DNA from 2 places in the Paenibacillus sp. FSL R7-0331 genome. Region 1 is predicted to be linked to the other one. Evidence: predicted binding sites of a transcription regulator. Region 1 holds the regulator's gene; the other holds the start of a gene.
What was found. Region 1 encodes CtsR, which represses protease genes until heat stress. Its sites were predicted from a motif close to ATGGTCAATAAAGGTCAAACA; they were not measured.
Positions count from the first base shown of each region.

Region 2: the regulator CtsR is predicted to act here: its motif matches at 2,185-2,205, upstream of clpP (ATP-dependent Clp endopeptidase proteolytic subunit ClpP).

Region 1 covers NZ_CP009284.1:6,302,067-6,305,481, reverse strand. The annotation lists rRNA gene rrf (5S ribosomal RNA) at 1-36, shown strand, start outside; gene R70331_RS27610 (GNAT family N-acetyltransferase) at 457-1,629, shown strand; gene R70331_RS27605 (CtsR family transcriptional regulator) at 2,005-2,466, shown strand; gene R70331_RS27600 (protein-arginine kinase activator protein McsA) at 2,494-3,018, shown strand; gene R70331_RS27595 (protein-arginine kinase McsB) at 3,047-3,415, shown strand, end outside.
Region 2 covers NZ_CP009284.1:167,309-170,723, forward strand. The annotation lists gene R70331_RS00845 (PdaC/SigV domain-containing protein) at 1-593, shown strand, start outside; gene R70331_RS00850 (GDSL-type esterase/lipase family protein) at 772-1,410, shown strand; gene clpP (ATP-dependent Clp endopeptidase proteolytic subunit ClpP) at 1,503-2,099, opposite strand; tRNA gene R70331_RS00860 (tRNA-Arg) at 2,292-2,366, opposite strand; gene R70331_RS00865 (sugar-binding transcriptional regulator) at 2,695-3,415, shown strand, end outside.

The DNA of each region.
Region 1 (3,415 bases):
ACCGAAGGGTCCTGGGAGAGTAGGACGCTGCCAAGCACTTGAAGTCCACTGTTGAGTAATCGACAGTGGACTTTTTGCGTCCGGTAGAGGCTGTGGAAAAGCTGTGGATAATTCAGAAAATATCCGGAAAATTACACACATGTGGATAGCATTTTTTTATAGCTGACAGACTGCTATTTATGTGGACGGAAAGCATGTTTATGTGGACTAGTCAAGAAAAATCACTAGTAATGCACTGAAATTGTGGATAATTAGTGGAATATGTGGATAGCGTTTGCATAATCGGGGATAAGTATTTTAGGCTGGAGCATTTTGCTCCGGTTTTTTACGCTGCTGTGTTTATTTTGTGGATAACTAATGGGGACGCACCTGAAACCAGGCAAGATATTAGCATACTGCTACCGGGCTTGTTATACTCTCATTAAGCATAAAAATATGTTGATGAGGTGAACTGAATTGGAACTAAGGCAGCTGAGTATGGAAGAATACGAGTCAAACCTAATCCTTTCTGAATATGCTTTTCAATACAAAGTGTCCGCCGAGGACCGGATAACCGGTAAAGAAAAGTTTAAGCCGGACAGTGTGTGGGGCGTTTTTGAGGAAAGAGAGCTGAAAGCCGGGCTGACGCTGCTCCCCTTAGAGGTATATATTCAGGGAAAAGTCTATTCTATGGGCGGCATTGCCGGAGTAGCCACATGGCCGGAGAACCGCAGACAAGGGTATGTCGCTACGCTTTTAAAGCATGTTTTGCAGGTGATGAATGAGAATGGCCAGTCACTGTCGATGCTGCACCCGTTTCTGATTCCCTTTTACCGCCGGTTTGGGTGGGAAGTATATTGCGAATATAAAAAATACACAATTCCTGTTGGGAAATTTCCGGTGAAAACCGAAATAGAAGGCAATGTGCGGCGCGATGCTGCAGATGTGGACACGCTGGATCAGCTGTACAGCCGGTTTGCAGCCCGTTATAACGGAACTCTGAAGCGGAGTAAGGAATGGTGGAAGGAAACGGTACTCCGTCAAGATATGCACCACGCTGTGTTCAGCTCAGTGCAAGGCGAACCTGAAGGGTATGTGCTTTATAAACTGGAGAGCAGGGAGCTTGTTATCAACGAATTTGTTTTTTTGAATGAACAAGCGCGCCGTGGCCTCTGGACGTTCCTCGCCAATCACGATTCAATGGTCACAGGCGCTTCTCTAAGTATGGTGCCCGCTGATGATATGCTGCCGTTTCTGCTGCCGGACCCGCGGATTGCCCAGGAGAATTATCCTTATTTTATGGCACGGATTGTTAATGCTCAGACCTTTGTGGAATCATTTATGTTCAACGAACAGTCAGAAGCCCGGAAATTCACGCTGTACATTACAGATGAGCATGCCCCATGGAACGACGGAAGCTGGGCGTGGACGGTGAACACAGATGGAACAGCATCGCTCGTCCGCTCTAATGCTGCAGAAGGACAGCATGATCTGAGCTGCAGCATCGGAACGTTCACCGTCCTGTTAATGGGATATAAACGCCCTCATGAATTAGCTAAATACGGGAGCCTGACGGGCAGTCCGGAAGCTCTGAAACAGCTGGCAGCGGCGATCCCGCATGCTGATACCGCATTGTTCGACTTCTTCTGATGAACCAAAAGCTCTGCCGCGGGGCCGGCAGCGGCAGAGCTTTACTTTTACATAGGAAAAATCCTGTTGTAATAAGAATTAACCGAATACATTGGGCGGAATGAGTAAAAAATATGAGTAACCCCTTGGCATTCAGTGAGAATGTGTTATAATATGAAAAAAGTCAAAGAAAGTCAAAGTCAACGAAATTCGTTGAAGCTTTTTTTATATCTTCAAGGCTGAAATGTCTGAAGCAGAGGATACGGACCGGAAGCATGTGCCGGAGCCGGTACTGGATTCGTGCCCACCCTCTTGGGTTAATTTTCTTTAGAGGTTGCTATGGACGGATTATCAGCAAAGTTGAATACTATTGCATTAAGCACTGGAGGATGAGTGATGCGTAATATCTCTGATATTATCGAACAATATCTGAAGAATATTTTGCATGAAAGTCCCGAAGGTACGGTGGAAATCCAGCGCAATGACCTGGCGGACCAGTTCTCATGCGTGCCGTCACAGATTAATTATGTCATCAGTACACGTTTTACCTTGGAGAAGGGTTATGTGGTGGAGAGCAAGCGCGGCGGCGGAGGCTATATCCGGATTCAGCGTTTTGAGCTGCCCCAGAGTGTGGCGCTGTATGCCCATCTCAAATCTACAATAGGAAATGATATTGATCAGAATTCCGCAGAAGGGCTGATTTATCAGCTTGAGGAAGCCCGTTTCCTAAGCAAACGTGAAGCGTGTCTCATGCGCGCCGCTGTTTCCCGGGAATGCCTGACGGTTAATCTGCCGTACCGGGATGAGATTCGTGCCAAGATTATGAAGGCGATGCTAATCTCTTTGTTGGGCAAATAATGGTCATCATAAGGGAGGGACTCCGCGATGCTGTGTCAGGAATGCGGCGTCAAACCGGCAACTCTTCACTTCACTAAGATTGTGAGCGGAGAGAAGACGGAATTTCATATTTGTGAAAGCTGTGCCCGTGAAAAAGGGGAGCTGATTCCCGGAACGGCAGGAGGCTTCTCGATTCACAGCCTGTTGTCCGGATTGCTTGATCTTGAGGGGGCAGGCAAGGAGAAGACAGCAGCGACCAAGAATGTGCAGGGTCTGCACTGCGAGAATTGCGGTATGACCTATTCGCAGTTCAGCAAGCTCGGGCGCTTCGGCTGCAGCTCCTGTTATAAATATTTTGACAGCACGCTGGACCCGCTGTTCAGAAGAGTGCACGGCAGTACGGCACATGTAGGCAAGCTGCCCAAACGTGCCGGTGCACAGATTATGTGTAAGCGTCAGGTTAATGAATTAAAGCAGGAACTGCAGGAGAGCATCATCCAGGAGGAATTCGAGACTGCAGCGCAGCTCCGGGACCAAATCCGCAAACTTGAAAAAGAAATGGCACAAGAGTAAAGTCTTTCATATATAGGGGGGATACGACATGTCAAATCTCCGGTTTACCGAACAGGCGCTTAGCAACTGGATGCGCTGCGGCGGCAGCCACTCTGAAATTGTAATCAGCAGCCGTATGCGTATCGCCCGCAATCTGGAGCATCTGCCGTTTCCGCTGCTGGCTTCAGTGGAGCAGGCCGAGCAAGCGCTGGAACAGCTCGCACCTGTATTTCAGGGGGAAGCCGCTGAAGGCTTTGGCAGCTTCGAGCTGTTGCGGCTGGACGATCTTACAGAACTGGACAAAAAAGTGCTGGTGGAGAAGCATCTGATCAGCCCCAATCTCGCCAATGAATCCCGCGGAGGCGCGGTTATCCTGAATGAGGATGAATCGGTCAGCATTATGATTAATGAAGAAGAC
Region 2 (3,415 bases), 800 kb from region 1:
CCGAGAGCTTCATCAAAGAGTCCGAGGATGCTCCGATCAGGCTGGATTACCCGCAGGTGAGCGGGCTGGCTAATGCAGATGCGCAGAAAAAGATTAACGATATGATCAAGCAGCAGGTTCTTAGCTATGCGGCGGACGCCGAAAAGCAGATTGCCAACAAATCAGAGGATGACCGGCCGTATGAATTCCAGGGCGGCTATGTTGTTACGTATAACAAGGACGGTGTGCTCAGCCTCGTTACAGAGCAGTACGGCTATACCGGCGGAGCTCATGGAATGACCTACCGCAATGCGTTTACCTTCTCGCTGAAGGATGGCAAGCGTCTGCTGATCGGTGACCTGCTGAAGGCCAACCCGAATTACAAAAAAGAGCTGAATGCCAAGCTGGCCAAACAGATCAAAGCAGAAGGCGGCTACCTCGGCGGCTTCACCGGGCTGAATACGGAGAAATACTTCTATTTGAAGGATGGCAAGCTTGTTGTGTTCTTCCAGCTGTATGAGTATACCGCATATGCTTCCGGCTTCCCGCAGTTTACCTTTACGTTCAAGGAGCTGCTGCCTGATGGAAGCAGCCCGTTCGCTACGCTGAAGTAAGGCAGAGACCGCATGTAAATGAAGCCGAAAGAGCCCTGGTGCTCCCGTAAGGGAACCGGGGCTCTTTGCCCTTATTTGACTCCTGCTGCGCATATTAGGACGTCCTGCCGTTACGGGGCGTCTCTCCTGTTCATAAGCTGTAGAAAGGTAACGCTCAGCAGGAGGGAGGAAGAACAGGATGAGCTATCAGTACACGGCAATCGGGGATTCGCTGACGACAGGCTTCGGTGCGCTGCCGGGGAACGGCTTTGTGCCGGTATACCGCAGAATGGCCGAGGCCCGGCTGCGGACTTCCGTCCGCCTGACGAATCTCGGCGTAAACGGCCTGACCACGGACGGGCTGGAGCAGCGGCTGAAGGGTGACTATACCTTTCGCCTGGCTGTACAGGAAGCAGATCTGATAACGATATCAATTGGCGGAAATGATCTGATTAAGGCAGCCAAGGCGGCCGGAACCCGCCCCGGTAATCTGTCTCCTCTGCTGCAGAAGGCGCTTCGCGGCTGCAAACGCAATATCAGCGATATTATGGGTACGCTGGGACAGCTCAAGGCAGGCATGAATAAGCCCTATATTATAAGGATTGTCGGATTGTATAATCCGTATCCGCAAATAGATGAGGCAACGGACTGGGTGCGGCAGTTTAACCGGTATACTTCCGGCTACAGCAGCCGGGTCTGCGGGTTTGCATCTATCTATAATGAATTTGCCGGCAATGAGCGCGGCTTATTATTTCTTGATCATATTCATCCTAACAGCAGAGGCTACCGGGTTATAGCCGGCAAGCTGGACGGTCTGGGGTATGGACGGCTGGGTTAAGGGCTAAACAGGTTTAGAAGTGAATATATCCGACTAAAAAAAGGCTGCCGGGACCCTCAAGGGTCCCGGCAGCCTTCTGTGCTGTTATGCAGTTACACGCCAGCTGGCAATGTCTTCTCGATAACTTTATCAACGATACCGTATTCAGCCGCATCAGCAGCACTCATGAAGTAATCGCGGTCTGTATCCTTCTCGATCTTCTCCAGCGGCTGGCCGGTACGCTCGGAAAGGATACGGTTCAGCTTGTCGCGCAGCTTCAGGATGCGGCGGGCGCGGATTTCGATGTCCGTTGCCTGCCCCTGAGCCCCGCCCAGCGGCTGGTGAATCATAATTTCGCTGTTCGGCAGCGCGAAGCGCTTGCCCTTCGCACCGGCGTTCAGCAGGAACGCTCCCATGGAAGCAGCCATACCCACACAGATCGTGGATACATCCGGTTTGATGTATTGCATTGTATCAAAGATAGCCATACCGGCTGTGATCGAACCGCCCGGGCTGTTGATGTACAGGTGAATGTCTTTGTCCGGGTCTTCGGCAGCCAGGAACAGCATTTGTGCGATGATGGAATTGGCTACCACGTCATTAACATCCGTTCCAAGGAAAATGATGCGGTCCTTCAGCAGGCGGGAATAGATGTCATAAGCGCGTTCGCCGCGGTTGCTCTGTTCTACTACCATAGGAATATAACTCACGTGTAAAACCTCCTTGAATGTGTTCTTCGAATGTGTTCATTTTTACTGTTACCGTATTAACCACATGATAAACAAAATCAAACAAAAAGTCAAAGAAAGTCAAACTTAGTTTTTAAAAAAAGAGCCGACAAGCGGCTCTTTGGTTAATTAACAGTAGGACTACTGCTAAATTATGTACAAATATGAAATTAATGGCGCGCCCGCCAAGAATCGAACTTGGATCTCAGGCTTCGGAGGCCTACGTCATATCCATTGGACCACGGGCGCAACAGAATTTATTATAATACATCAAACCAATAAATGCAATCATCTAAGAAGCTGTCCTTAAAAATAACTTTATATGCTGAAAAGGAAGACCCGGTTTGTCAAGGGAGAGGAGAAACCGGCTGTTTTGGGTGTCCCGGCTGAGTTGTCTATCTCTTCCACCCTTTGTCAGATGTATAAGATGAAAAGCGGTTGAGAATTATACTCTCGGATGACTTGCACTCCGCGTAATATTTGGTTAGAATATGAGTGGGACTTAAAAAGTTAACCCGGGACATTTTGAGACCACGAACAAGGGAATAGAGAAAGACGAAGTTGCAGGAGTGAAAGCATGCGCAATTTATTGGAAATCCAAAAGCAGCTTCTGCCTGATCTCATGGAAACCCTTAAGAGACGTTACACGATTCTACATCAGATTATGCTGTCCGATATTATCGGACGCAGAACACTGGCCGCGTCGCTGGATATGACCGAGCGGGTACTGCGCGCCGAGACGGATCTTCTGAAATCGCAAGGGCTCATTGAGATCGAGAGTGTCGGCATGCGCGTCAGCGATGCCGGTCGCAGAACGCTTGACCTGCTGGAGCCGATCGCCAAGAGCTTGTTCGGCCTGGACGATCTGGAAGAGAAGATCCGCTCAACGTATGATCTTAGTAAAGTTATTATTGTGCCAGGTGATTGCGAGTCATCGCCGTTCACAAAGCGTGAGCTCGGGCGTGCAGGAGCCAAGGCTTTTCTCGGTGTACTGCGCGGCGACGATACCATTGCCGTAACTGGCGGCTCTACCTTAGCTGAGATGGCCGATCAGCTGACTCTGGCTTTATCCGCTTCCTATAAGAATGCATGGGTTGTCCCTGCACGCGGAGGACTCGGAGAGAGTATGGAGATTCAGGCCAATACGATTGCATCCACCATGGCTAAGCGAATCGGTGCTAATTACCGTCTGCTGCATGTTCCTGATCTGCTCAGCGAGGAAGCTTACCAGTCGCTGGGGCATGACCTCAACATCGGGGAGATTGTACAAATCATCCGAAGATCGCGTATTATTGTTC